4 regions of the Massilia sp. UYP34 genome follow, and region 3 is predicted to be linked to each of the others. Evidence: predicted binding sites of a transcription regulator. Region 3 holds the regulator's gene; each other region holds the start of a gene.
What was found. The regulator FNR, encoded in region 3, switches genes on or off when oxygen is low (the NO sensors DNR and NnrR bind a similar motif). The targets are predictions, from matches to a motif close to TTGATNNNNATCAA.
Positions count from the first base shown of each region.

Region 1: the regulator FNR is predicted to act here: its motif matches at 4,954-4,967, upstream of ACZ9AQ_RS10755 (agglutinin biogenesis protein MshI).
Region 2: the regulator FNR is predicted to act here: its motif matches at 3,179-3,192, upstream of ACZ9AQ_RS06020 (hemerythrin domain-containing protein).
Region 4: the regulator FNR is predicted to act here: its motif matches at 3,128-3,141, upstream of ACZ9AQ_RS10590 (universal stress protein).

Region 1 covers NZ_JBWBRF010000005.1:47,694-54,750, forward strand. The annotation lists gene ACZ9AQ_RS10735 (response regulator) at 1-876, opposite strand, end outside; gene ACZ9AQ_RS10740 (GspE/PulE family protein) at 1,189-2,892, shown strand; gene ACZ9AQ_RS10745 (type II secretion system F family protein) at 2,909-4,141, shown strand; gene ACZ9AQ_RS10750 (type II secretion system protein) at 4,339-4,800, shown strand; gene ACZ9AQ_RS10755 (agglutinin biogenesis protein MshI) at 5,014-5,946, shown strand; gene ACZ9AQ_RS10760 (hypothetical protein) at 5,943-6,590, shown strand; gene gspM (type II secretion system protein GspM) at 6,587-7,057, shown strand, end outside.
Region 2 covers NZ_JBWBRF010000002.1:596,163-603,219, reverse strand. The annotation lists gene ACZ9AQ_RS06040 (MFS transporter) at 1-252, shown strand, start outside; gene ACZ9AQ_RS06035 (Rossmann-fold NAD(P)-binding domain-containing protein) at 369-962, opposite strand; gene ACZ9AQ_RS06030 (ZIP family metal transporter) at 1,027-1,935, opposite strand; gene ACZ9AQ_RS06025 (manganese catalase family protein) at 2,007-3,008, opposite strand; gene ACZ9AQ_RS06020 (hemerythrin domain-containing protein) at 3,378-3,980, shown strand; gene ACZ9AQ_RS06015 (patatin-like phospholipase family protein) at 4,048-5,079, opposite strand; gene ACZ9AQ_RS06010 (LrgB family protein) at 5,149-5,886, opposite strand; gene ACZ9AQ_RS06005 (CidA/LrgA family protein) at 5,879-6,232, opposite strand; gene hppD (4-hydroxyphenylpyruvate dioxygenase) at 6,350-7,057, opposite strand, start outside.
Region 3 covers NZ_JBWBRF010000002.1:104,724-111,780, reverse strand. The annotation lists gene ACZ9AQ_RS03910 (formate dehydrogenase subunit alpha) at 1-510, opposite strand, end outside; gene ACZ9AQ_RS03905 (formate dehydrogenase) at 528-743, opposite strand; gene ACZ9AQ_RS03900 (TorD/DmsD family molecular chaperone) at 730-1,413, opposite strand; gene fnr (fumarate/nitrate reduction transcriptional regulator Fnr) at 1,612-2,373, shown strand; gene ACZ9AQ_RS03890 (transporter) at 2,479-3,294, opposite strand; gene ACZ9AQ_RS03885 (SDR family oxidoreductase) at 3,395-4,441, opposite strand; gene ACZ9AQ_RS03880 (penicillin-binding protein 1A) at 4,660-6,939, shown strand; gene ACZ9AQ_RS03875 (metallophosphoesterase) at 6,949-7,057, opposite strand, start outside.
Region 4 covers NZ_JBWBRF010000005.1:18,579-25,635, forward strand. The annotation lists gene paoA (aldehyde dehydrogenase iron-sulfur subunit PaoA) at 1-20, opposite strand, end outside; gene ACZ9AQ_RS10585 (PHA/PHB synthase family protein) at 302-2,116, opposite strand; gene ACZ9AQ_RS10590 (universal stress protein) at 2,127-2,975, opposite strand; gene ACZ9AQ_RS10595 (hypothetical protein) at 3,381-3,656, opposite strand; gene ACZ9AQ_RS10600 (HupE/UreJ family protein) at 4,068-4,601, opposite strand; gene ureG (urease accessory protein UreG) at 4,598-5,230, opposite strand; gene ACZ9AQ_RS10610 (urease accessory protein UreF) at 5,248-5,946, opposite strand; gene ureE (urease accessory protein UreE) at 5,943-6,485, opposite strand; gene ureC (urease subunit alpha) at 6,509-7,057, opposite strand, start outside.

The DNA.
Region 1 (7,057 bases), on a different contig from region 3:
CAGCATGCCGCCGATCGCGGCCACCGTCTTGGCCATCGACTGCCCCAGCAGCTCGCGCGCCGCGTGGTACGGATAGCGGATCGTCACCACCCAGCCATGTTCGGGGGAACGGGCAAAGGCCGCGTAGCCGCGCGCCCCGCCATCCTGCGGCAGTTCGACGGTGCCGGCGCCGCCGCTTGCCACGGCCTTGGCCAGCGCCGGCGCCATCGGCAGGCCCAGGTGCTGGCCACGGTCGCCGCTGCGCGAGATGGTCAACAAGCGGCGGTCGTAGATGCCGGCGATCCAGCCTTCCGGCAGGTGCTGGCTGTCGAGCAGCTCGGCCATGCGGCGCGGACGCAGGTGCACCGACAGCACGAAGCGCACCTCGCCCTCCTGCCAGATCGGCACTTCGACCGACAGCGCGTACTGGCCGCCGTCGTCCAGCCGGTGCAGGCCGGAGGCCACGGTGTTGCCGGTCACGGCCACGCGCCGGATGTCGTCCTCGTTGCCGGTGCGCGGCAGCGAAACGCCGATGGGATAGCGAGTATTAATCAACGGCATACCGTTCGGCAGGCTCAGGACGAAGGCCTGGGCCGGGAAGTCGGGCCGCAGCAGGCCCCTGGCCATCTCGTGGATGGCGACCATGTCGCCCCGGGTCATGATCGACGTATTGGCCAGGACCCGGGCCGCGGTCTCGCCGCTGTCGATGTCGCGATCGACCGCCGCCGCCAGTACCTCGGCCACGGTCTGGGCGTCACGCGAAACGTGGTTGCGCTCGCGTACGGCGGCGTCGCGCGCCAGGGCGACGTAGCCGACCAGGATCGGCAGCGCGCACGCCAGCACCAGGATGTACAGCTTGGCGCGGATCGAAGGCAGCGAAAGACGGGCAAACGGCAAGGACGACTCCTGGTTTTAACGTGGTAACGGACACAGCCAGCATGTTAGCTGGCCCCATCCATGCCGCATAGCACCGGTTTTAATTGCCATCGTGCATCGTATTCACCCTGCAACATGCCGGACCTTCCACCTGGTCCGGATTGAACGCCACAGATGCGTCAGTCGAAGGGAGATTGTTACCGGAAGGTGAGTGGAAGATACTGGCAACGAGGCGAAACCGAGACAGAATTGCGCGCCCGCATGATGCTGATAATCACTATTGTGCCTTCAGGCATTAGAATCCCTTTTGCAGGAATTAACCCAAGGGATGGTATGGCAAGGCCAGAGAAAGTCCGCCTCGGCGAAGTGCTGATGCAGCAGAAACTGTTGAGCGAAGAGCAACTCCAGCAGGCGCTCGCCGATCAGAAGCGTACCGGCCGCAAGCTCGGCCGCGTGTTCGTCGAAAGCGGCTTCGTCACCGAAGACCAGATTTCGGGCGCTCTGGCGCGCCAGCTCGACATCCCTTACCTGAACCTGAAGTTCTACAACATTAACGCCGAGCTGGTGCGCCTGCTGCCCGAGACCGCGGCGCGGCGTTTCCGCGCGCTGGTGCTGGAAGACCGCAAGGAAACGATGCTGGTCGGCGTATCCGACCCGACCGACCTGTTCGCCTACGACGAGATCGCGCGCCTCATCAAGAAGGGTGTCGAGCTGGCGGTGGTCAACGAGACCGAGGTGCTGGCCGCGATCGACCGCATCTACCGCCGCACCGGCGAGATCACGGGTCTCGCGCGCGAGGTCGAGGCCGACCTGGGCGATGCGTCGATCGACTTCGGTGCGCTGGCCGCCAATCCGGGGCTCGAGGAAGCGCCGATCGTCAAGCTGCTGCAATCGGTGTTCGACGACGCGGCCCAGGTGCGCGCATCCGACATCCACATCGAGCCGCAGGAGGGGCGGCTGCAGATCCGTTTCCGTATCGACGGCGTGCTGCACCTGCAGACCGAGGCCGACCTCAAGGTCGCCACGCCGCTCGCGTTGCGCCTCAAGCTGATGGCCGATCTCGACATCTCCGAGAAACGCCTGCCGCAGGACGGCCGCTTCGCGGTCAAGGTGCGCAGCCAGCGCATCGACGTGCGTATTTCGACCATGCCGACCCAGTTCGGCGAATCGGTGGTGATGCGTCTGCTGAACCAGGTCAGCGCCAACTTGCGCCTGGATGCGATCGGCATGCCGGCGCGCCTGGTCGAGCGCTTCCGCGCCATCGTCGCCCGGCCGAACGGCCTGGTGCTGGTGACCGGGCCGACCGGCAGCGGCAAGACCACGACGCTCTACAGCGCCTTGTCCGAACTGAACTCGGTCGAGAAAAAGCTTATTACGGTCGAGGACCCGGTCGAATACCGGCTGGCGGGCATCAACCAGGTGCAGGTCAACGACAAGATCGAGCTGTCGTTCGCGCGCGTGCTGCGCTCGGCGCTGCGGCAAGACCCGGACATCGTGCTGGTCGGCGAGATGCGCGACCAGGAAACCGCCGCCATCGGCCTGCGCGCCGCGATGACGGGTCACCTGGTGCTGTCGACGCTGCACACCAATGACGCCGCCTCGACCCCGCTGCGCCTGATGGACATGGGGGTGCCGCGTTATATGGTGAGCGGCTCGCTGCAGGCCGTGCTGGCCCAGCGCCTGGTGCGCGTGATCTGCGAGAGCTGCACCGTCGACTACCGGCCGGCCGCCAACGAGATCGACTGGCTGCGCGCCGAACTGGGCGAGCAGGCCGCGAGCACGCGCTTTTATCACGGCAAGGGCTGCTCGCACTGCAACGGCACCGGCTATCGCGGCCGCACCGGCGTCTACGAATTGCTGGAGATGACGCGCGCCGTCACCGACGCCGTCAACCACCCGGATCCGGGGCATTTCCTCAAGGTCGCCCAGGGCGAGATGCGCGGCGAGACCTTGCGCCGCCACGCGGTGAGCCTGGCGGTGCAGGGGCGCTCGACGATCGCCGAGGCGATGCGGGTCAGTAACCAGATGGACGACTGACGCCCGGGACTGATCGATGCCATATTTCGCCTACAAGGGCCGCAATGGACGCGGCGAGCAGGTAACGGGCGTGCTCGAGGGCGCGGACAGCGGAGCCGTGGCCGACCAGTTGTTCGGCAGCGGCGTCACGCCGATCGAGATCAGCGCCACCCGCAAGCGCGCCGGCGCCAAGGGCCTGCTCTGGCGCGAACGCCTGTTCGAGAAGAAGGTCACGTCGATGGACGTGCAGCTGTTCAGCCGCCAGATCCATACCCTGCTCAAGTCGGGCGTGCCGATCATGCGCGGCCTGGCCGGGTTGCAGGAGTCGGCCATCAGCAAGTCGTTCGCGCGCGTGATCAAGGACTTGCGCGAGTCGCTCGACGCCGGGCGCGAGCTGTCGGCGGCCATGATGCGTCACCCCCAATGCTTCTCGCCGTTCTACCTGGCGATGGTGAAGGTGGGCGAGATGACCGGGCGCCTCGAAGAAGTGTTCCTGCGCCTGTTCGACCACCTGGAGTTCGATCGCGACATGCGCGAGCGGGTCAAGACGGCGCTACGCTACCCGGGCTTCGTGGTGATCGCGATGGTCCTCGCCATGGTGGTGGTCAACATCTTCGTCATCCCGCAGTTCGCCTCGGTGTTCAAATCGTTCGGGTCCGAATTGCCGCTGATGACGCGCATCCTGCTGGCGACCTCCAGCTTCACGGTCACCTGGTGGCCGGCGATCGCCGGCGGCGCGGCGCTGGCCTGGTTCGGATTTCGCGCCTGGACCCGCACCGCGAAGGGGCGGCTGGACTGGGACCGCTGCAAGCTGCGCCTGCCGATCGCCGGCAAGATCATCCACAAGGCCACGATGGCGCGCTTCGCGCGCAGCTTCGCGCTGTCGATGCGCAGCGGGGTGCCGATCGTGCATGCGCTGACCGTGGTCTCGCAGACCGCCGACAATGCTTACCTGAGTTCGCGCATCGAGCAGATGCGCGACGGCGTCGAGCGCGGCGAGAGCATCCTGCGCACCTCGACCGCGGCGAACGTGTTCACGCCGATCGTGCTGCAGATGATCGCGGTTGGGGAAGAAACCGGGTCGATCGACGACCTGATGGACGAGATCGGGCAGATGTACGAGCGCGAGGTCGACTACGAACTCAAGACCTTGTCGAGCCAGATCGAGCCGATCCTGATCACCTTCCTCGGCGCGATGGTGCTGATCCTGGCGCTGGGGATCTTCATGCCGATGTGGGACCTCGGGCAGGCCGCGCTGCATCCGAAATGAGCGCCGGCCGGGCGCCATGTTGTAAAAAGCACGCACGGGCCCGATGAAACTTAAAATTTCATCAATGAAACATTGCAATATGGCGACCTGTTTTCCGCCAAGACATCAAAGTTGCGAGTTCTCACGGTAGAATCGTGCAGCAGTGTAGCGCTAGGCAGCATGGCCACTCGTCCTATTATCGTCATGGAGAAGAAATAATGAAAGGCAGTTTTAACAAGAAAGCGCAGAGTGGTTTCACCCTGATCGAGCTGATCGTCGTGATCGTCATCCTGGGTATCCTGGCCGCGACCGCGCTGCCGAAATTTGCGGGCCTGGGCGGCGATGCCCGCGCAGCTGCAGTCCAGGCCGCGCGCGGCTCGCTGGTGTCGACGTCGGCCATGCTGCATGGCAAGTGGCTGATCAATAACGCCAGCTCGATCACGGTCGAAGGCGGACACGTCGTGGCGATGGAGCACGGGTATCCAACCGCCGCGACGATGGCGAGAGCGGCGGGTGTGGACGAAGAGTTCACCACAACCCCCATCGGCACCAAGGGTTTGCGCGTTGTGCCTAAGAACTTGCCTGCAGATCTCGCGGATACGTGTAATGTCGTCTATACGGCCCCAGAGAGTGGCGGCGCCGCTGTGGTGACGGTGGCGAATCCCCTCAAATGTGAATAACGAATCGGGCACCATCGAAGCGCTGCCCAGGCAGCGCTTTTTTATCGCGACAACCGACCCGGTAACGAACTCCTTCTATCCTGATGTACGTATGCCACGCTGGAATCGGTCAATTGCAGGATTCGCGAGTTTCTGCGATTTTTCCGCGTAGCATTGTCTATAATCAAGAGAGTTCTGCCACCGGCAACCGTCTCGACTACCTTAGCTGCCTGCATGCGCCTGTTTAATAGAGCAAAAAAGAAGGATGGCTGGCTAGCCATTGCTTTGCTGCGAGATGGGGTGGCGGCCGTCACAGTCGACTGCCACGCGAATGCGAGGCCGGCTCTCGGCGTGATGCAGTTCTTCCCTGGCCACCCTGGCGTTGACGCATTGGACAAGGTGGCGCGCGAGGGTCAAGTCGCATCGCGCCACGTCGTCACGCTGCTGGCCGGCGGCGAATACCAGATTCTCAACGTCGAAGCGCCGAACGTGCCGCGAGATGAAATGAAGACGGCCATGCGCTGGCGCCTGAAGGATATCCTCGATTTCCCGGCGCTCGAGGCGACCATCGACGTGCTCGACATCCCGCTGGACGCCAGTTCACGCGCCCAGCAATCGATTTTCGCGGTCGCCGCCCGCAACACCGTGATCCAGCCGCGCCAGAAGATGTTCCTCGACGCGAAAGTCGACCTGCATGCTATCGACATCCCCGAAATGGCCCAGCGCAACGTGTCGGCCATGCTGGAGCCGGAAGGGCGCGGCGTCGCCATGCTGTCGTTCGGCGACGACGGCGGCCTGCTCACGGTGTCGTATCGCGGCGAGCTGTATCTGTCGCGGCGCTTCGACGTGACCCTGGACCAGCTGCTCGAGGCGGACCACGAGCGCAAGCACCAGAGCTTCGACAAGATCACCCTGGAGCTGCAACGCTCGCTCGACCATTTCGAGCGCCAGTATTCCTTCATCAGCGTCGCCAAGCTGGTGCTCGGCCCGTCGGCCGTCACTGGCCTGGACGAATACCTGTCGAGCAACCTGTACACGCCGGTCGAGACGCTCGACCTGGCCACGCTGTTCGACCTGTCGCGCACGCCCGAGCTGGCGGACCGGGCGCAGCAGCAGCGCTTCTTTCTTGCGATCGGCGCCGCGCTGCGCGAAGGCGAGGGCGCATGAAGCAGCAGATCAACCTGTTCAATCCAGCGTTCCAGCCGCAGAAGCAGGCGCTGTCGAGCGCCACCATCGCGCTGGCGGTCGGCGCCGTGCTCGCCGGCGTCGCCATCCTCGCCGTCATTGGCCAGATGGAAACGACGGAACTCCGGCGGCAGGCCGACAGCGGCGCGGCCCAGCTCGAACTGCGCCAGGCGCGCCTGGCGTCGGCCAACCGCGAATTCACCCCGCGCCAGAAGGATGCGACGCTGGAAGCGCAGACCGCCGAGGCGAGCAGCCGGCTGGCCGCCATGCGCCACATCACCGGCGCGCTGTCGCGCGGCGAGCTGGGAGCCGCGGGCGGCTTCGCCGGCTACTTCGAGGCGCTGGCGCGCCAGAGCGCGCAGGGCCTGTGGCTGACCGGCGTGACGATCGGCGCCGGCGGCGCGCAGATCGGCATCAAGGGCCGCACGGTCGATCCGGCCATGGTGCCGGGCTACCTCAATCGCCTGACCCATGAGCCGCTGATGCAGGGCAAGTCGTTCGCCAGCCTGCAGATCGGCGAGGCCGCGCCGCTGCAGGTGCAGGATGCCGAGGGCAAGCCGGCCACGCGCCCGGCGCCCTATATCGAATTCAGCCTGCAATCGCTTGTCGAGGAACCTGTTCCATGAGCGGGCAAATCAAGGAGCGCATCCTTCAGCTGCGTGCGCGCATCGACGCGCTGTCGCTGCGCGAACGCGCCCTGGTGTGCCTGGCGGCGTGCGCGCTGCTGGCCATCCTCGGCCACGCGCTGGTGCTCTCGCCGATGGACGCGGCGCGCGAGGCGCTGCGCAGCCAGATCGCCCAGCAGCGCGCCGACATGGCCGCCATCGACGACGCCATCACGGGCCGCGTGCAAGCCTTCCAGCTCGACCCCGACGCGCCGGCGCGCACGCGCCTGAATGCGCTGCGCCAGGAGGTGGGCCAGCTCGGCGACCAGCTGCTGGCCATCGAGCACGGCCTGGTGCCGCCCGAGCGCATGGGCCCACTGGTCGACGGCATCCTGCGCGCCAACGGGCGCCTGAAGCTGGTGTCGATGCGCACCTTGCCGGTCGAGCCGCTGGCGGGGCCGGCGAGGTCATCGCCAACGTCGGCGCCA
Region 2 (7,057 bases), 490 kb from region 3:
ACCCTGCTCGGCTTCTCGTATGGCCAGGCTGCGGGCGCCACCACCTCGAACTTCCTGAAGCAGTTCCGCTACACCGGCGCGGCCCTGACCTCGGACCTCGCCTGGCTGGTCGGCGCGGCCTTCGCCCCGCTGGTCGCCCTCGGCCTGTCGGCCCACTTCGGCCTGGGCTACGTCAGCCTGTACCTGCTGTCGGGCGCCGTGGCCTCGCTGGCGGCGCTGAGCCTGAACCGCAAGCTGGAGATTCGCGACTGATGCCTGTCGCCTGACGTGACATGACGGCGGCCCCGCGGGGCCGCCTTTTTTTTTGGGCTCGGCTTTGGGCTCGGCTTTGGGCTCTGCTTTTCAGCTCTGCTTTTCAACCCTGCTTTTCAACCCTGTATATCGCACCTGGTCGCGCGCCGTGCGCCATTGCCGGGGATTGGCCGACTGCTCGTGTTCGTGGCCACGGTTCGTAATGCGCTGCTTGCCGTGCTATTCGACCATGGCGATGCTGGCGGCGGGCGATTCTCCGCGCCGGAATAGATGCCGAGCGCCGTCAGGACGCGAAAGCGGCGCGCGCCGGCCCCGCCATCGCTCATCGGCTTGACGATACTGGCGGTCGTCGGCTCGGGGGCATGCGGCGCGAGTCCAGCCGGCGCCGGGCGGCGATTTGTGCACACATTGTCGCGGCTGGCCCCGGTGTCAATGCCCGGCATGCTCGACAGCCCGGACTTCACCGCCTGCGTCACTTTGGCGCTCATGACTTCGTGCGCGCCCGCGTCCAGCGCCGCGTAGCCGCATAGCCGCATAGCCGCATAGCCGCGTTTAGCGGCCGTGGACGGCGCCCGCCTGGGGAGGAAGATCTCCCGCGTCGGGTCGGTGTCGATGGCGCGCACGCGCAAGGCGAGCACCTGCGTGCCCTGCGCGCGCCGCGACGTCGAGCATGCGCTGACGGGTGTGTTCCGTTTGGAGGGGATGGTCATGCGGTGGTGGCAAGCATGGGATGATCGTCAATGCGACCATCCCGCCATGCCGGTCACCGGGATGTCACGACAGCGCCGTGTCGAGCACCGTCATCAGGATGAAGCCGAAGACCAGTGCGATGCTGGCCTGGGTGCCGTTGCCCGACTGGCGCGACTCGGGGATCACGTCGTTGACGATCACCAGCAGCATGGCGCCGGCGGCGGCGGCCAGCGCATACGGCAGCAGGCCGGCCGAGATGCCGATGAGGGCCACGCCGAACACGGCGGCGATCGGCTCGACCAGGCCCGAGGCCACGCCCATGCCGACCGCGGCCAGGCGGCTGTAGCCGACTGCGTGCAGCGCGAGCGCCACCACCAGACCTTCGGGCACGTCCTGGATCGACACGCCGGTAGCGAGCGAGGTGGCTTTCTCGAGGTCGATGCCGGCGAAGGCCACGCCGATGGCCAGGCCTTCCGGCAGGTTGTGCAGGGCCACGGCCCACACGAACAGCCAGGCGCGCCGCACCGACACTTTGTCGGGCTCGTTGGACAGGATGCCCTCGGTGCGCACCGCGCGCCCGAGCAGCAGGATGGCGCCGGCGCCGAACATGATGCCGGCGCCGACCATGAGACTCGATTCCCAGTTGCCCGCCCCTGCCGTCTTGGCGGCCGACAGCGCCGGGATCACCAGCGAAAACGCGGTGGCGCCGAGCATGACGCCGGCACCGAAGCCGAGGAAGCAATCGTAGGTGCGCTTGGTGAAATTTTGTGCGAACAGGACCGGCAAGGTGCCCAGGGCAGTTGCCGCCGCCGCGGTGCTGCCGCCCGCCAGGGCCGCCAGCATCTTGGGATTGGCGTTGATGATCTGCTCGACCATGCTGCCGAGCAGGACGAGAAAGCCGATGGCGCAGATGCCGAAACCGATGGCGCGGCGTGGGGTCAGCCAGCGGGCAAGGCCACGAGGGTCGTTGCTCTTGTCGGTTTGGAGTTGCATGCCTGTTCCTGTCAAAGACCGCGCCAGGCCGCCCCGCACCACGCGTGGGGCGGCGACCGGCACGGCGGGGATCACTTCTGCGGCTTGGCGCCGCGCTTCGGTTTGCCGGCGCCGGTATCGTCGAGCGGACCGCCCTTGGAGCCGACGTTGGCGTCGCCCATCGCATTGCCGCCCGATCCACCCATCGTACCACCAGTTGCCGATTGCATCATGCCCAATTCGGAACCGGTCCGTGGCGTGGCCGTGGGATCGGACATCGTGCGCATCGCCATATTGCGCAGGACATCGATGTCATCGGTCGGCAGGGCCACTTCGGCCTCGCCCGAGCCGCCGTCGACGGCCATCTGCTTCTCGCGGTCGCTGATGAAGTCCCAGTCGGCGCCCTGGTTCCAGGCGCCGCGCACCTCGCCCGCGCCTTGCGACATATTGTAGTAAACGCTGGCGAAGGCCGGGATCACCGGCATCTTGCCCGGTGGGAAGTTGGGCTCCATCGCATACAGCGCCTTCTCGAACGACTTCATGTGCGCCACTTCGCGCGTCATCAGGAAGCCCAGCGCCTCTTTCACCCCCGGGTCGTCGGTCAGCGCGATCAGGCGCTCGTAGACGATCTTGGCGCGCGCCTCGGCGGCGATGTTCGAGCGCAGGTCGGCGGTCGGCTCGGTGATCGAGTCGATGTAGGCGGCGGTCCACGGCACGCCGGCCGAGTTGGTCAGCGGCGCGCCGGCCCCGTACAGCACTTGCGTGATATGGCTGTCGTTGCCCGGACCGGTGATGGCGCGGTACATGTCGGCCTCGGTGTCGATGGCTTCGGCCAGGCGGCCCTTGGCCCCCTTGTTCAGCATGGCGACGATGTTGCCGATCACCTCCAGGTGGCTCAGCTCCTCGGTCGCGATGTCGAACAGCATGTCCTTGCGGCCTGGATCGTCTTCGGCGACGGCCTGGGTGAAGTACCGCATGGCCGCAGCCAGCTCGCCCTGCGGTCCCCCGAACTGTTCGAGCATGAGGTTCGCCAGGGCCGGGTTGGGCCCGCTGACGCGGACTGTATATTGCAAGCGCTTGTTGTGTGCAAACATGTCAGGATTCTCCGTTGAGGTGGAACTCCGGCACCCACGCGAGCTGCGTGCCCTGCCGTTAAAGAGGCTGCCGCCGGGACCGGCAGCTCGAACACCCATGTTCGCAGGTCGGCAGTGAACTGACAGTCAGGAGTCGTCCCGTGTCCATGTAGGACATATGTGACATGCAATTGTTTCAGTTCAACATTCCTCTTCAACATCGCGCTTCGATATTCCGCGTCACCATTCCTGGTCCGCGTGTATCTGCCATCCGAAGCGCGCGCCCGGCTGGGCCGGTGGCCGACAAGCCACCGGCGCGCGCGCCTACAGTCTTCCCGCGCCGACCCGGCCTACCATATTGTTCAAACAATCACGAACGGGGGTACTACCATGAATCTCAAACGACTGAGCCCAAGTATTACCGACATGATCCGCTTCGACCATTCGCATGTGATGGTCACCTTCCACCAGTATTCCAAGGACAAGAGCCCAACCGTCAAGAAGGCGCTGGCCGACACCATCTGCGACGGCCTGGAAATCCACGCCACGCTTGAGGAAGAGATCTTCTATCCGGTGATGCGGCAGCGCGACGGCGGCGAGCCGTTCATCCACGAGGCCGAGCCCGAGCACGATGACATGCGCCGCCTGATCGCCGAGCTGCGCGCCACGTCCGGCGCCGACCCGCGCCACGATGCGCTGGTGATGGAATTGATGCGTGACGTGATGCACCATGTCGCCGAGGAAGAAACCAAGCTGCTGCCGGACGCCGAGGCGATCCTCGGCAAAGAGCGCCTGGCCGAGATGGGCGCCGAGATGACGCGCCGCCGCATGCAGCTGGTGGGGCCGAAGGCCGGAAAGCTGGCCAAGGAACACCTGGTCGGCTTCTCGGGCAGCACGGCGGCGATGGTGATCGGCGTGGCCGGCGCCCTGCTGGCCGCGTTCGCGCTCAAGCCGAAGAAAACTGCATGGAAGTCGCAGCCGGCCAATACCTGACCGCGCTTTACTGCTAACGACCACGCCGCCGCTCGCAAGACCGGCGGCGTATTGCGTTCTTCTTACCTTAGACTTGGTCGGGGAAGAACACGGGCATCGGGTCAAGCGTGGACTTGACCCCGAGATGGGCGCCCTGCTCCTTCAGCCAGCGGTCGGCCGTCTTGACGCCCTGGTCGTGCAGCAGCTGGAGGAAGGGCATCTCGGCATTCATCTTGGCCGAGATGCCGTGATCCTGCAGGAACTCGTTGCCGCTGATGAGGTGCAGGTGCATGCCCTTGGGCGTCGCCCCGGCGCCGCGGCGTTCGTCGGGCAAGCCGTCCAGGTAGCGCAGCGCGCTGATTTCGCGCACGAAACTGATGTTGAACGCGATCTCGTTGGACCGATTGGCGATGTCGGCCATATTGGTCGGCATGTCGCCGCGCGCGATCGGATTGTTCTGGATGATGATCAGGTCGCTCGCGGCCGAGTGCCGCATCAGCGGCTCCAGGGGCGGATTGGCGACATAGCTGCCGTCCCAGTACATCTCGCCCTCGACCTCGACCGCCGCGAACACCGTCGGCAGGCAGCACGAGGCCACCAGGCGCTGCACGTCCATCTCTTCGCGCCGGAACAGCTTGCCGGTTCCGGTGCGCACGTTGGTGGCGGCGATGAACACCTGCAGTTCCTCGCAGTCGCGCACCCGGTCGAAGTCGATCATGGTGGCGAGGAAGTTGCGTAAGGGATTGAGGGTGAGCGGACCTTCGCGCACCGGCCCCATCAGGGCGCCCATCAGTTCGAGCAGGTGGTAGGCCGGCGAGAACGCCATCGTGAAGGTGGGCGCCATGCGGTCGAGCGGCGTGCGCTGCAGCGGGCTCAGGGCCGCCGCGCTGCCGAGCGTGCGCCAGAACTTGTCGAGCGCCCGGCGCGCGCCCTCGCGTCCGCCGCCGCGCGCGTAGCCGTCGGCCACCACCACGGCATTGAGCGCGCCGGCGCTCGAGCCGCTCAATGCGTCGATGACCAGGTCCGGCTCTTGCAACAGGCGGTCGAGGACACCCCAGCCGAATGCGCCGTAGGTGCCCCCACCCTGGATGGCGAGGCTGATCGTTTTATAGTTGGTCAAAATCTGCTCCGTCATGAATGAATTGGAAACAGATTAGCCCGGCTGTCGATTGTGCGGGGCAGCGGTGCCCTACTGCATCCACCTCATCACGAGGGGCACCAGCCAGGGCGCCAGCAGCGCCGTCAGCGCGCCGTTCAGGCCCATCGCCAGGCCGGCGAAGGCGCCCATCCCGGGGCTGACCTGGAACGCGCGCGCGGTGCCGATGCCGTGCGAGGCCAGGCCCAGCGCGAAGCCGCAGGCGGCCTCCGAGCGCACGCCCAGCAGCATGAAGACGTAGCGGCCGAACACGGCGCCGAAGATGCCGGTGCCGATCACCAGCGCCGCGGTCAGCGCCGGGATGCCGCCGAGCCGCTCGGACACCGCCATCGCGATCGGCGAGGTGGCCGATTTCGGCCCCAGCGTGTATGCCAGCTCCGGCGTCGCGCCGAGCAGCAGCGCCACCACCACCGCCGACACGATGGCCGTCACGCTGCCGGCCAGCAGCGCCGCGCCCAGCGGCAAGGCGGCGCGGCGCAGGCGCGGCAGCTGGCGCACCAGCGGCACCGCCAGCGCCACCGTGGCCGGCCCGAGCAGGAAGTGGACGAATTGGGCGCCGCTGAAATACCGCTCATAGGACATGCCGGTGAGCCACAGCACGGCCACGATCAGTGCGACCGCGATCGCCACCGGATTGGCCAGCGGCGACGCATTGCACAGGGCGAAGATACGCTGCGCCGCCAGGTAGGCACACAGGGTGAGGGTCAGTCCCAGCAGGGGTGAGGCGGAAAGATAGACCCAGAAATGGCTGAATCCGGCGAAATCAGGCATCGCCGCCCTCCGTCGCATTACCCATCCCGCGCAGGATCAGGCCGGTGACGGCCAGGGCCAGCACGGTGCTGACCACGAGCGAAGCCAGGATCGCGAACCAGTGGCCGCTGCCGCTGCTGGCGGCGACCACGATGCCCACGCCGGCCGGCACGAACAGCAGCGACAGGTGCGACAGCAGCGTATTGGCGGCCCCCTCGACCAGCGCCTTCAGCTTCGGCATGGCCAGCAGCGCCCCCATGAGCAGCAGCATGCCGGCGACCGGCCCCGGCAAGGGCAGCTGGAACACGAATACGACGCCTTCGCCCAGGCACTGGAACAACAACAGGACCGCGAACGCAGCCAGCATACCTCTACTCCCGACACGAGACGGCGGCCGGGCCCGTTGCCCGTCCGCCAAAAAGTGTACAGGATAGCAAATCCGGCCGTGCGCCGTGCGAACGCCGGCTGCCGGCCCGGCCCGGGATCAGGCTGCGGCCGTCGCCTGCGCTCCTTCGATCGCGCCGCGCTTGACCTGGTCGCGCTCGATCGACTCGAACAGGGCCTTGAAGTTGCCTTCACCGAAACCGTCGTCGCCCTTGCGCTGGATGAACTCGAAGAACACCGGGCCCAGTTGCGGCACCCCGAAGATCTGCACCAGGAGGCGCGCATGGCCGTCCTTCACGGCGCCGTCGAGCAGCAGGCCGCGCACCTTCAATGCCTCGGCATCCTGGCCGTGGCCCGGGATGCGCTCGTCCAGCATCTCGTAATACGTGTCCGGCGGCGGCGCCATCAGGGGCACGCCGGCCGCGCGCAGCCTGTCGACGGTCGCGATCAGGTCGTCGGTGAGCAGCGCGATGTGCTGGATGCCTTCGCCGTTGAACTGCATCAGGAATTCCTCGATCTGGCCGCCGCCGGCCTTGCCTTCCTCGTTCAGCGGAATGCGGATCATGCCGTCCGGCGCCGTCATCGCCTTCGAGGTCAGGCCAGTGTACTCGCCCTTGATGTCGAAGTAGCGGATCTCGCGGAAGTTGAACAGTTTCTCGTAGAAGCAGGCCCAGTAGGACATGCGGCCGCGGTAGACGTTGTGGGTCAGGTGGTCGATGATCGCCAGGCCGTGGCCCACCGGGTGACGCTCGACGCCTTCGATGAACTCGAAGTCGATGTCATAGATCGACTTGCCCTCTTCGAAGCG
Region 3 (7,057 bases):
CCATTTGCGCAGCAGGTAGGCCTGCTCGTTGTTGTGCTTGGAGCTGCCGATCACCATCAGCGCATCCGGCCCCGCGTCCTTGCGCAGCTGCAGCAGCTTGTCGCCGATCTCGTCGATCGCCTGGTCCCAGGAGATGCGCTGGTACTTGCCGTTCACCAGCTTCATCGGATAGCGCAGGCGGTGTTCGCCGAAGGCGTGCTCGCGCACCGAGGCGCCCTTGGCGCAGTGGGCGCCCATATTGATGGGCGAATCGAAGGCGGCCTCCTGCCGCACCCAGACGCCGTTGGCGACCACCGCGTCCACCGAGCAGCCGACCGAGCAGTGGCTGCATACGGTGCGCTTGACCTCGGTGGGCACCGGGGTATTCGGCACCGGATCGGCCTGGGCCGCTTCGATCACGTTCAGCGGCAGGTGGCGCGCCAGGGCGCCGGCGCCGGCGGCGACGCCGGCCCCGACCAGGAAGTGGCGCCGCTTCAGGGCGCTGTCGCGCGTAGACTTGACCAGTGACATGGGATACCTCGGCTTGCCTACCAGTAGGCGGCGGTCTCGTAGTAGCGGCGGATGTGCTCCGTCTCGTGGTAGCCGCGCTTGACCCTGGGGTCGGGCGCCGCCGGGGCGGCCTCCAGGGCCGCGCTTGCCGGGGCGGCGGCGGCCACCGCCAGCGCGCCCAGCGGAGCCGCCTTCAGGAAGCAGCGCCGCGCCGGATCGGGCTGGCCCGGCGTCTGTTGGTCATGCTTGCTCATCGGTCTCCCCTTCCACTTCAAAGCTTTCCGCCTCGATTGCCAGGAATGCCTGCGCGAAGCGCGCGACCAGGCGGTAATAGTTGGCGCCGTCGGCAGCGGCGATGTCGTCCAGCGCGCGCATGCACCAGCCGCCGATGTGGGCCTCGAAGAACCGCCGCTGCAGCGCCAGCGGCTGGCGCCGGATGCCGGGGGCGCCGGCGGCCAGCACGCGCATGGTCTCGCACAGCGCGCCAAGGTGGTCCTCGAACTCGCCCCGGCCGCGCATGCGCGCGAGGCCAAGCCGCGCCAGGTCTGCGCGCAGCAGCGCCAGCGGCGTGTCGTTCATGTAGCCGGCCAGGTAGCGCGAGCCATACGGGTCGACCGGCGGCGTGCCGATGCTGACGAAGAGCGCGTTGAATTCAGCGTGGACGGTCTCGGCGTCCATGACGCCGGACGCCAGGGTCAATGGCTCCCACGCGCGTTCCAGCGCCGGATCGCCGCCCTCGGCCAGGATCGGATCGCTGGTGGCGAGCGCGGCGAGCAAGGCGGCGTCGGGCGCCGCGAGGAGCAGGCGCGAGAGCAAGGCGTAGAGGTCGGCCCTGGCCTGGTCTTCGCCGCTGGGCGGTGCGGCCGGCGCGGCAACCGCGAAGAAGGCGGTATCGGCGGACCCGCTCGCACTTGAAGATGACACTGTCGATCACTCCAGTTGTCCAAGTTGTGGACCAAGTGTAGACGCCGATTCATATCGAGCGCGCACAGTTGCGGCCAACGCATTCCGGCAGCGTGCATCACAATTCTTGCAAGAAATTCGACGAGCGGCAGTGCAGGAGGATCAGCCAGGCAAGGCGTCTATAATTCCCGGTGTGCCGAACAACAACGACCATTCCTGATGAGCCAGCCCCTGCCCCGGCAAGCCGAGCCGCACCTGAACCTCCATGCGCTCAAGTCCTGCGCCCAGTGCAGCATGCACCGGTTGTGCCTGCCGATGGGCCTCGACGACGCCGAGATCGATCGCCTGGACCAGATCATCGGCCGGCGCCGCCGGCTCGCGCGCGACGAGCGCCTGTACGGCGTGGGCGAGCCGTTTCGCAACCTGTACGCGGTGCGCTTCGGCCACTTCAAGACCAGCCTGGTGAACGCCGCCGGCGCTGCCCACATCACCGGCTTCCAGATGGCCGGCGAACTGCTGGGCATGGACGCGATCAGCGGCACCCACCACTGCGACGCGGTGGCGCTGGAAGACTCGGAGGTGTGCGAGATTCCATTCACGCGGCTGGAAGACCTGTTCGGCGAGGTGCCGACCCTGCTGCGTCACTTTCACCGCATCATGAGCCAGGAAATCACGCGCGAGCAGAACGTCATGCTCCTGCTCGGGAACATGCGCGCCGAGCAGCGCTTCGCCGTATTCCTGGTGAACCTGTCGGCGCGCTACGCCACCCGCGGCTATGCCGCCGACCGCTTCCAGCTGCGCATGTCGCGCGAAGACATCGGCAACTACCTGGGCCTGACCATCGAGAGCGTCAGCCGCCTGCTGTCGCGCTTTCGGAAGCAGGGCTGGCTCCACGTCGACAGGCGCGAAGTGACGCTGCTCGATCCGGTCAAGCTCAAGGCGCTGGCGGCCGGCACCGACGCCTGCAGCCCGATGGCGTGAAGCCATGACGCCGCGGCTCTCTTGCGAGCTGCACCTGCGCAGTGACGACCGCGTGCGCCGGGGCGATCGGCTGCACCGCGGATGACCGATGCAACCGCTGCGGCCTCAGCGTCGCACCGATAACCCGAACGCCAGGCCCAGATCGGGCGTATGCCGATTCAGCCCATGCACCACCATCGCATCGACCTGGCAATTCCTGTTCAGTCGCCAGCTCACGCCCGCGTCGACCTGCACCCGATCGCAGCCATGCGACGCCGAGGCGATCTGCGGCGCCGCCACTTCAAAAAATCCCTGGACGCGTTCAGTGAATTTCTTGCCCAGCGACGCCGCCAGGATTGCGTAGCGGTAACGCGCGCCGTCATCGTCCACATCGGCGCCGGCGCCCGGCGTCACGGCCAGCGACCAGCCGTTTGGCAGCTCCCATTCCGCTGCCAGCACCATCTGCGGCAGGACACCCTTGGCCCGCAGTGCCGCGCTGCCGGTCGGCAGCGCGATGGCGCCGATCAGCCCCAGCGCAGGACGCACGCCCTCGCCGTCGGCAAAACGCCATTTGAATCCGATCGACGTGGCGTTCCAGCCCGCGCTCGTGGTGCGTGCGCGCGTCGCCGGATCGACGGCGTGCTCGATGCTGCGGCCGTCGGTCTCGACGCGCAGTTCCGTCGTGTCTCCCAGGCCGATACGCAGCAGCGCCGGCGTGCTCAAGGTGCGCACGTGCAGGTCGTCGTTGCGCTGGCGAGCCCAGTCGACGCCGATCTCGAGCTGCAAGCGGCCATGGCCGACCACCTGGCTGGAGTTGGCGACGTCGGGGCGGTCGGGATTGATGGCGTCGCCGTCATCGGCGAGGGCCGCCCCGGCACTGCAAGCCAGCACGAGGAGCGCTGCCTGACGGCGCGGGCGCGTAAGGGATGGTGGAAAAATCATGCGGTCGGATAGGCGAGATTGGACACAGGATGCGAAGGCAGGGCCGGCGCCGTCGCAACCCGGCCATTCTACGCCGTCGGCGCCCGCGCCAGCTACACCGTCAGGGCAGCCATTTTGCAGCGCGCAGCCGCTCGAGGGCGGTGACGATCGTCGCGCCGGGCTCCACCGCTTCGGTAAACCCGGCGCGCCGGATCTTGCCCATGTCCGACACCATGTCGAACTCGGTATTGAACACGAAGTCGCCGAACCACCAGCCGACCTGCTTCTCGAAAGGCATCGACTGCAGGCCGTGGCGCTGCACGATGCGCTCCCACGCCGCCGCCTTGAGCGGCATCTGCCTGGCCAGCGAGAATGGCTGCGTGGGTCCCACTTCCATGTCGAAGGCCGCCGCCACCTGGCGCCACACGCGCTCCCAGCGGAACGGTTCATTGACCAGGTTGAACGCTTCGCCGCGCGCCGCCGGATCGAGCGCCGCCCAGACGCTGGCGCGCGCCATCCAGTCGGCATCGGTGGTCTGGGCCAGCACCCCCGAATACACCTTGTCGGTTCCCGGGAAGCGCAGCGGCGCGCCGGCGTCCTTGCTGAGCGCGGCGAACATGCCCATTACCATCGCGATATTCATCGGATTGCCGGCGATGTCGCCCACCACCACGTCGGGCCGCAGGATCGACCATTCGAGCTCGCCGGCGGCGGCGCGCTCGCGCAGCAGGTCTTCCTGGGCATAATAGAAGTTGGGCGTCATGTGGCGCGGGTCGTCCTCGTAGAACGGCGCCTGCGCGTGGCCCAGGTGCACGCCGTACACCTTGGCCCCTTGATAGTGCACCACGCGCTGCAGCGGGGCGCCGACCGCCTTCAGGCCGTCGAGCAGGTTGCGCAGCATGCCGGCGTTGATCCGCTCCTCGTCGAGCAGGTCGGTCCCGCCCTTGAGCGCGGCGTAGAACACGTGGGTGGTATCGCGCGCCGCTTCCAGGGCGCTGGCGCTGGCCTGGGCGTCGGTCAGGTCGGCCTTGACGGTCTCGACGCCGTCCACGAAGGTGCGCGGCAAGGCCCGCACCTTCCAGTCGGGTCGTCCGTGCAGCTCGCGCACGACCGCATGGCCGATGATGCCGCTGGCGCCGACGACCAGTGCGCTGTATTTGGTGTTCATCCATCTCTCCTGATTAAAATCGACTGGCGCAAGGATACCCGTTCCGTGCGACCCGCGTCGGCCCCTGCCCCGAATGCGCCGCCCACCGACGGCGCTACCAAGGTAGCGCCAGACGCTGCGCTCTGGGGCATGTCGCGCTACCTGGGCCTTTGCGCATGACCCGGGCGGCGCGCGACAGTAAGATCGGCCGCGTTCGACCAACCGTCCACGAAGCCGTCATGAAATCACCCCGCTCCCTCGTCATCCTGTTCTGCTCCCTGCTGCTCGCGACCGCCCCTCGCGTGGCCGGCGCCTCCATCCTGCCGGAGGTCCCCGACATCAAGGCCGTCACCGACTACCGTCCGAAGATCCCGCTGCGCGTGTACACCGCCGACCAGGTCCTGATCGGCGAATTCGGCGCCGAGCGGCGCGAGTTCGTCCCCGTATCCAGGGTGCCGGCGCTGCTCAAGGCGGCCGTGCTGGCGATCGAGGACACCCGTTTCTACGAGCACGGCGGGGTCGACTGGATCCGCGCGCTCGGCGCGGCCAAGGCCAATATCGGCGACTTCGGCAGCCAGGGCGCCTCGACCATCACGATGCAGGTGGCGCGCAACTTCTTCCTGTCGCGCGACAAGACCCTGCCGCGCAAGCTGCGCGAGGTCGCCCTCGCCTACAAGATCGAGCAGGCGCTGTCCAAGGACCAGATCCTCGAGGTCTACCTGAACCAGATCTACCTCGGCCAGCGCGCCTACGGCTTCGCCAGCGCGGCGCGCACGTATTTCGGCAAGCCGCTGCCCGAACTGTCCCTGGCCGAGATCGCGATGCTGGCCGGCCTGCCGCAGAACCCTTCCAGCAGCAACCCGGTATCGAATCCGCAGGCGGCCCGCAAGCGCCAGCAGGTCGTGCTGGGGCGCATGCGCGAACTGGCGCTGATCACCGAACCGCAGTACCGCCACGCCCTGGCCGAGCGCCTGCAGGTGCGCAGCGACGGCGCCACCCTGAATCGGCGCGCGGCCTGGGTCGCCGAGCTCGCGCGCCAGGCCGTCCATGCCCGGTTCGGCCAGGCGGCCTACGAGCGCGGCATCACGGTGACGACCACCATCGTGGCCGCCGAGCAGGATGCGGCCTACGCAGCGGTACGTCGCAACGTGCTCGCCTATGACCGCCGCCACGGCTACCGTGGCCCGGAAGCGCGCATCGCGCTGCCGGCCGGCGCCGGCGAAAGACTGGACGCGATCGCCGCCGCCCTGCAGAAACGCCCCTTTGTCGACGGCTTGAGCGCGGCGGTGGTCGTCGCCGCTTCGCCCAGGCGGGTGCGCGCCCTGCTTGCCAACGGCGAGGCCGTCGAGATCACCGGAGCGGGGCTGGCCTTCGCCGCTGGCGCCCTGTCGGGCAAGGCCAGGCCGGCGACGCGACTGGCGCCCGGCGCCGTCATCCGGCTGGCCAGGCCCGCCGGCGGCGCCCCGTCGATCGCCCAGCTGCCCGAGGTGGCGGCCGCCTTCGTGGCACTCGACACCGACACCGGCGCCTACCGCGCGCTGGTCGGCGGCTTCGATTACTCGGTCCACCAGTTCAACCACGTGACCCAGGCCTGGCGCCAGCCGGGATCGAGCATCAAGCCCTTCGTCTATTCGGCGGGCCTGGAACGCGGCTTCTTCCCGGGCACGCAGATCCTCGACGAACCGCTCGAGCTGAACGCCGGGCAGGCCCATGCCAACTGGTCGCCGCGCAACGACGACAATGTGTTCGAGGGTCCGGTCACGGTGCGCCACGCGCTGTCGCGCTCGCGCAATGTGCCCACCGTGCGGATGCTGCACGCGCTGGACGTCGACTATGCCCGCGCGCACCTGGCGCGCTTCGGCTTCGACGCCGCGCGCCAGCCGCGCAACCTGACGCTTGGCCTCGGCACCGGCGCCGTCACGCCGCTGCAGATGGCCGGCGCCTATGCGGTGCTGGCCAATGGCGGCTACCGGGTGCAGCCGTGGCTGATCGCGCGCATCCAGGATGGCGACGGCAAGGTCCTGTTCGAGCATGCGGCGCCACGGCCGCGCCAGGAAAGCGCCCGGGTGCTGGACGAGCGCAATGCCTTCATCGTCGACAGCATGCTGCGCGACGTCACCCGCGTCGGCACCGCGGCGGCGGCCTCGCGCCAACTGCAAAGGCATGACCTGGCCGGAAAGACCGGCACCACCAGCAACGCGGTCGACGGCTGGTTCGCCGGCTACGGCGGCGGGGTGGCGGCGGTCGCGTGGATGGGCTACGACGAGCCGCGCTCGCTCGGCGGCCGCGAATTCGGCTCGACCCTGGCGCTGCCGATGTGGATCGACTTCATGCGCGTGGCGCTGGCGAAGACAGCGCAGCACGAGCCGCTGCCGCCGCAAGGCGTGGCGCGCGCCGGCGGCGACTGGGTGTATGCCGAGTATGCCGACCATGCGGAACAGGAACGCCCGCCAGAGGCAGGCGACGGATTCGAGGCCCTGATGGGCACCCTCTCGTCGGCCGGCGAGGCGACGCAGTAGCAGGATTGCCTACAGCTCGATCACCAGCTCGGGCCGGAAACCCTCCTGCTCGCCCTTGCTCAGGTAGCCGAGCGGATTGGCCACCACGCGGCATGACCAGGACAGGGGGCCGTCGCGG
Region 4 (7,057 bases), on a different contig from region 3:
ACGTCGCTGAATTGGTCCATGCTTGTGGCTTCCTTCTCTTGAGTACGTTGCCCACGCCCGTTCTTGGCGTAAAGACGTCGGCGCCGACAGGTGTGGAAGGGCTTGCGGAATTGTCGAATTGATTCTAAGTCAGCTGTCGGGAAGGCCGCGTTCCCTTGAAACTTGAAGTATCTGTGGGCTGCGGGCATCAGCCGCCAGCGTACGCAGGCTGGCGGCGACGGCGACGGCGACGGCGACGCGGGCGCCATGCGCGCCGACCTGCGGCGCGGGCCGGTGCGGTGAGGCGTAAGGAGGAACCAGGCTATTGCTGAAGGACGTATTCGCCCGGCGCGGGCGCCATGTCTGGCAGCGGCGCCGGCGGGGGTACATGCTTGCCGGCATGGCGGGCAAGCCATTGCTCCCAGGTGGGCCACCAGCTGCCCTCGAGCTGGGGCACGCGCGCCAGCCAGCGGTCGGGATCGACGTACGGGTCGTCATGGCGGTGCACGGCAACCTGGTAGCTGCGGTTGGGGCTGCCCGGCGGAGAAACCACGCCGGCATTGTGGCCGCCGCTGGTGAGAATGAAGGTGACCTCGGTGTCGGTCAGCGGGATGATCTTGTACACCGAGCGCCATGGCGCGACGTGGTCGGTGAGCGTGCCGACCGCGCAGATGGGCACGTCGATGTCGCTCAGCGAGACGGGCCGTCCGCCGGCCAGGTAACGCGAGCTGGCCAGGCTGTTGCGCAGGAACAGGCGGTGCAGGTATTCGGTGTGCATGCGGTAGGGCATGCGGGTGGCGTCGGCATTCCAGGACATCAGGTCGCTCTCTTGCTCGGGCAGGTCGAGCAGGTAGTGGCGCAGGCGCCGCGACCAGATGAGGTCGTTGGAGCGCAGCAGCTGGAAGGCGCCGGCCATCTGGCGCGTGTCGAGGTAGCCCTGCTGCCACATGGCGGCCTCCAGGAAGCTGACCTGGCTGTCGTCGATGAACAGCGACAGCTCGCCGGGCTCGGTAAAGTCGACCTGGGCCGCCAGCAGCGAGATGCTGGCCAGGCGCCGGTCATGGTCGCGCGCCATGGCGGCGGCGGCGATCGCGAGCAGGGTGCCGCCCAGACAATAGCCCGCTGCATTGATCTGGCTGGCGCCAGTCTGGGCCACGATGGCGTCGAGCGCGGCGGTGATGCCCAACTGGCGGTAATCGTCCATGGTGAGGTCGCGGTCATCGGCTTGCGGGTTCTTCCAGGACACCATGTAGACGGTGTGTCCGTGCTCGACCAGGTAGCGCACCAGGGAGTTGTGCGGCGACAGGTCGAGGATGTAGAACTTCATGATCCAGGCCGGCACGATCAGGAGCGGCACTTCGTGCACGGCGGTGCCGGCCGGATCGTAGCGCAGCAGCTCGATGAGCCGGTTCTGCATCACCACCTTGCCCGGCGTGACGGCGACGTCACGCCCCGGCCGGTGCTTGACCACGCGCGGCTTGCCCGCGAGCAGGCCTTGCACGTCGCGCCAGGCGCGCATGGCGCCATTGACCAGGTTCATTCCGCCGCTGGCCAGCACGGTGCGCTGCACGACCGGATTGGTGGTGACGAAGTTCGACGGCGCCACGCAGTCGAGCAGCTGGCGCGCGACGAAGGTGACGACGTCGGCATGGTGCGGCGCGACGCCGCGCACGGTGGAGGTAGCGCGGTGCCACCATTGCTGGCTCATCAGGAAGCCCTGGCTGAGCTGGCGCCAGGGCGCGGTGCTCCAGGCCGGATCGACGAAACGCTTGTCCTGGGCCAGTGGCCGTACCGGGTCGACCGCATGGCCGGCCGGCGTGGCAAGGTATTGCAGCCAGCGCTGCCAGCCGAGGACGGCGTCGGTGGCCAGCTCATGCTGCTTGTCGGGCGACATCAGGAGGTGGCTGGCCCAGTCGAACCAGGCCAGGCCGAGCGCGGCCGGCGACAGGTTGCCGGTGATGCGCCCGAGCCAGGCCCACAGCACCAGGTCGGCATGGACTTGCCCGCCGCCGGCGATCCGCGCATGGCGGTGGGTGCCGCCGAGCCAGGCACTGCCTTCGAGCCGGCGCGTGCTGTCGGCGGCATCGGGGCGGGGGGTGGGGCGGGTATCGGGCGCCATGGCGGAGGCTGGCGACATGCTGCGGCGTTCAGTGCGCGATCAGGAGCGGCGTGGTGCTGCCCGCCAGCAGCGCACGGGTGACGCCGCCGAGGACGAACTCGCGGTAGCGGCTGTGGCCGAAGGCGCCCGTGACCAGCAGCCCGGCATCGTGTTCGCGCGCCAGCTTCAGGAGCGCCTCGCCGGTGCTGCTGCGCGTGGTCTCGATGACGACATCGACCTTGACCCCGTGGCGCGCCAGGTGCAGCGCCATGTCCGCGCCCGGTTCTTCCCCATGCATCTCGGCCATGGCGCCGGGATTGACGAGCGCGAGCTTGGCGGCATCGGCCTGCCGCAGCAGGGGCAGGGCGGCGCTGATGGCGCGGATCGCCTGCATGCTGCCATCCCAGCCGACGACGGCGGTGCCGGGCAGGGGGCGTTCTTTCCAGCCGGGCGGCACCACCAGCACGGGACGCGCGCCGTGCAGCGCGACGTATTCGGGCAAGCCGCGCGCCTGCATCGGGATGCCCGGCACCACGATCGGTTCGGCGTCGCGGCTGACGATCACGAGGTCGGCGTAGCGCGATTCGAGCAGCAGGGCGTAGCGGGCGTCGTCCTCGAGCATGCGCGTTTCGAAACTGTTGACGCCGAGGCGCTGGACCGCGGTGCTGAATTCTTCGAGCCGCGCCTCGACCGCCTCGCGCACCCCGTTGAAATCGGATTCGGGCATCATCGGCGCGCCCATCGAGCCGACCAGCAGCGAATATTCGAACCAGGAGATGCCGGTGGCGGCGCTGCCGACGAGGTGGGCGTCGAAGGCATTGGCCAGCATGGCGCCGGCGCGCAGGCGCGCCTCTTGCTCGGGACTGCCGTCGACGTGAACCACGATGGTCTTGTACATGCTCGTTCCTTTCTTTCGCGCAATGCGCACTCGGGCGGATGGACGTGCCGGTATCCGCCGCTGGAGCAGGACCGTGGACGGCATCTGACCTATGTGCTTGGATTACTTGAAGTCCACTTTATTCCCACGCGGGGTGCGTGTCAGGAATGTGGTTGATGTGAATCAAAAACTAAGAAAGAAGGGAGACTGAACGCGAGTAAAAATTGTCCTGTATGCGTACGACTGCTCTGACGCAAGGACGCGGTGCCGATTACCTCTTTCAGGCCTTGTGACCGCGCGGAATGGCCGCATACTTATGTCATTACCGGCGATGTGGTCGGTTCTCTTGTGTCTCCATCTCGGCCCTGCCGAGGACTCGGTCGTTGCCTGCTTCGTGCGGCAGCGGCCTTTTTTTATGTCGTGTGCTCAGGTGGAGATGCCTGGGGTGCGTGCTGCGGCAAGGTCTGGCTCGGTGCAAGGGGACGGTTCGGCAGGAACTGTCCTAACGGCGTGTGCGGCCGGGTCGCCCGGCGCGAGCATTTCCCAGTTCGTGCTGACCAGATCGAGAACCATTTCCTCTTGCCGCCCGCAGCAGGTGCAGGTGCGCTGGCCTCGGGATGCGTTGTACTGCCAGGAATGGGTCGTGATCAGCGCGCCTGCGATGGCGGACAACACCGATTTTGATGCCGAAAAAAATCCCATGATGCTCACCAGAAGTTAACTTGGTCAGCGTAATACGGAACTTGTAACTATGCAAGATTTTGAACGGGCAATGGCACCGTTCGGTCGCTTTCGGCTACTCGGGTGTTGTGAAACGCCATACCCCACGCTGGCGGCCAGCAGTGCCGGCCTGCCGGTCACGGCGCTCCCCGGCTCCGCCGGCTGCGCAGGCTGGGCCGCCAGCGGCCAGCGACTCGACGTAGTGCACCGCGCTGACGTCGCCGCGCGCGAACAGCTGGCCGCCGCCAGGGTTCGCGCGCCTGCGCGGGCAAGACTGGAATACCCAACGAAATCAGGTCCTCGAGCATGCGAACTCTCGTGACCAGATCATCCGCGCTCGACATGGTGCTCGTTGGGGGCGGCCAGCCCGGTCGTTTCAACAGTCCCGATCCGTCAGGCGAAGCCCAGCATGCCGGCGCCGGCGAGCGTGACCAGTGCCGGCGCCACTTTCTGCAGGCGTGCATTGCGTCCGGCCAGCCAGCCGATGGCCATCAGGCCCATGCTCATGCAGAGTGCGCCGGCCGCTGCGGCGAGGCCGGCCGTTTCCTGTCCGTGCGCATGGCCATGCACCAGGCTGAACGCGCCTGCGAGGACCAGGCCAAGGACTGCCGGCAGCCGCGTGGCGCCAAGGCCCATCAGGCCCGCCACCAGCACGCTCGCCGCGAGCAGCGGCTCCACTGCGGGCAGCGCCAGGGGCGCGAACGCACCCACCGCCATGGCGGCGCAGACCGTTGCCAGCGCCTTGCGGGGGATGGCGGCGGCGCAGCTCCACAGCCCCAGCCCAAGCATGGCCAGCCAGTGGTCCAGCCCGAGCAGAGGGTGGACGAGGCCGGCGGCAAAGCCCCCGCTGGCGTGACCCGGGTGTGCCCAGGCGCTGCCGGCGGAGATCAGAATGGCCAGGATGCTCAGGTTGCTCAAGCGTTTCATGCTGCGTGCTCCTCGTTGACGGCGTCCAGCAGACCCTGTTCGCGGATGAAGGCGACAATGTCGTCCACGCCGGCGCCTGTGCGCAGATTGGTAAACACAAAGGGCCGGTCGCCGCGCTGGCGGCGCGCGTCGGCGGCCATGATGTCGAGATTGGCGCCCACATGCGGGGCAAGGTCGGTCTTGTTGATAATCAGCAAGTCCGAACGCGTGATGCCCGGCCCGCCCTTGCGCGGAATCTTTTCTCCGCCGGCCACGTCGATGACGTACAGGGTGAGATCCGACAGTTCAGGGCTGAAGGTGGCCGCCAGGTTGTCCCCGCCCGACTCCACCAGGATGAGTTCAAGGCCGGGAAAGTCCGCCTGCAGCCGTGCGATGGCTTCGAGGTTGATCGAGGCGTCTTCGCGGATGGCTGTGTGGGGGCAGCCCCCGGTCTCGACCCCCATCAGGCGCTCCGGCGGCAGTGCCCCGGCGCGCAGCAGGATCTCCATGTCTTCGCGGGTGTAGATATCGTTGGTGATGACGGCCATGTCGTGCCGGTCGCGCATCGCCCTGCAGAGCTGCTCGCACAGCGCCGTCTTGCCCGATCCGACCGGGCCGCCGATTCCCACGCGCAGGGGATTCGATTGCATGCTTGCTCCTTTCATGATCACGACCGGTACAGCCGGCCGCTCTGGATTTCGTGGTACATGGACAGCTGGGCCAATCCCGGCGCCCAGCTCGATAATTCGTCGTCAGGCAGCGAGCGCGCCTGCGCGGCCGCCTGCTCGATCGCCGGCCTCAGCCCCAGCAGCAGGCGTTGCCCGGCCACCTGGCCGAGCGGGATCGATTTCACGCACACCAGCACCTGGTTCTCGGTCCACGAGAACAGCATCGCCAGCAACGCTTCCTCATGCGGCACCCCCAGCGCATGCACGGCTTGCGCCAGCGCGGCGGGCAGGCAGGTGTCGCGCATCGGGCCGGATGGAACCAGATTCAGTTCCATGAGCAGCCGGGTCAGCGAGTAGCCCATCTGCACCGTTTCCGCACGCAGCTCCGCGCTTTCGCGCGAGGCCAGGTAACGCGCGTTCCATTGCCAGAATGCTTCGCTGCCCCCGGCGCTGTCCTCAGCGCCATTGCCGCTGCTATTGCCAATCCTGCAGGCGGCCAGCAGGCGCCAGAACACGGCGCCGTCCCATGGCGCCAGCACATCGCCCAGCTGGCGCGCCAGATAGCGCGCCGCGCTGTCCGGACACCGCACGCTGCCGCGTTCGATGGCCGTTTCGAGGCCTTGCGAATAGCTGTACGCGCCGATTGGCAGCGACGGGCTGGCCAATTGCAGCAGGTGCAGCAGGGCCGTCCCGTTCACGCGCTCTCCGCGTCGCCCGGGCGGTGGATTTTCTGGCGCAGCGGAACAGGGGCAAGCAGGTGGCGCGATTCGTGGCCATGGGCGTGGCCGTGGCCACCGCCATACGCCCCGGGCTCCGGATGGAACGCCGCATGCTCTTCTGTTACGGTGGCGCCCAGGCCGGCCAGCATGTCGCGCAGCACCGGATCGGCGCGGATGCGCAGGTGGTCGACGCCGATCTGCACCTGGCCGTGGCGGTTGCCGAGGTGGAACGCGCAGCGCACCAGCGCTTGTGGATCGTGTGCGCTGACGCGGTAGGTTGCTTCCATCGCCGCGCGGACGCGCACCACCGCGCCTTCCGGTCCGGTGAGCAGGTCGCCGTCGCGCAGCACCGAGCCGCGCGGCAGGAACAGCGCCGCCGCTGCGCCCGACGCGAGCGAGAGACGCAAGCGGCAGCGCTCGCGCTGGTCGTAGGCCAGCACTGCTTCATCAGTGACATGCGCAGTGACATGCGCGGTGGCATGGTCGGCCCGCTCGAGGCGGGTATGCAGGGTCAGCATCGGATAGTCCTCCAAAATACGCCTCAAAACAGAAAGTAGCGCTGCGCCAGCGGCAGCTCGGTGGCCGGTTCGCAGGTGAGGAGCTGGCCGTCGGCGCGCACCTCGTAGGTTTCGGGGTCCACCTGCATGACGGGGGTGGCGCTGTTGTGGATCATGTCGGCCTTGGCCAGGCCGCGCGTGCCGCGGATCGGCAACACCGTCTTCGTCAGCTGCAGGCGCTGCGCGATGCCGTCGTCGAACGCCGCCTGCGAGACGAAGGTCACGGACTTTTTCAGTCCGCCGCCGAATGCCCCGAACATCGGCCGGTAGTGCACCGGCTGCGGCGTCGGAATGGACGCATTCGGGTCGCCCATCTGCGCCATCGCGATCATGCCGGCCTTCAGGATCATCGACGGCTTGGCCCCGAAGAACGCCGGCTTCCACAGCACCAGGTCGGCCAGCTTGCCGACCTCGATCGAGCCCACTACGTGCGCTACGCCGTGGGTGATGGCCGGATTGATCGTGTATTTCGCGATGTAGCGCCGGACGCGGAAGTTGTCGTGGGTGGCCGCCGGCGCGTTCGGCGCGTTGGG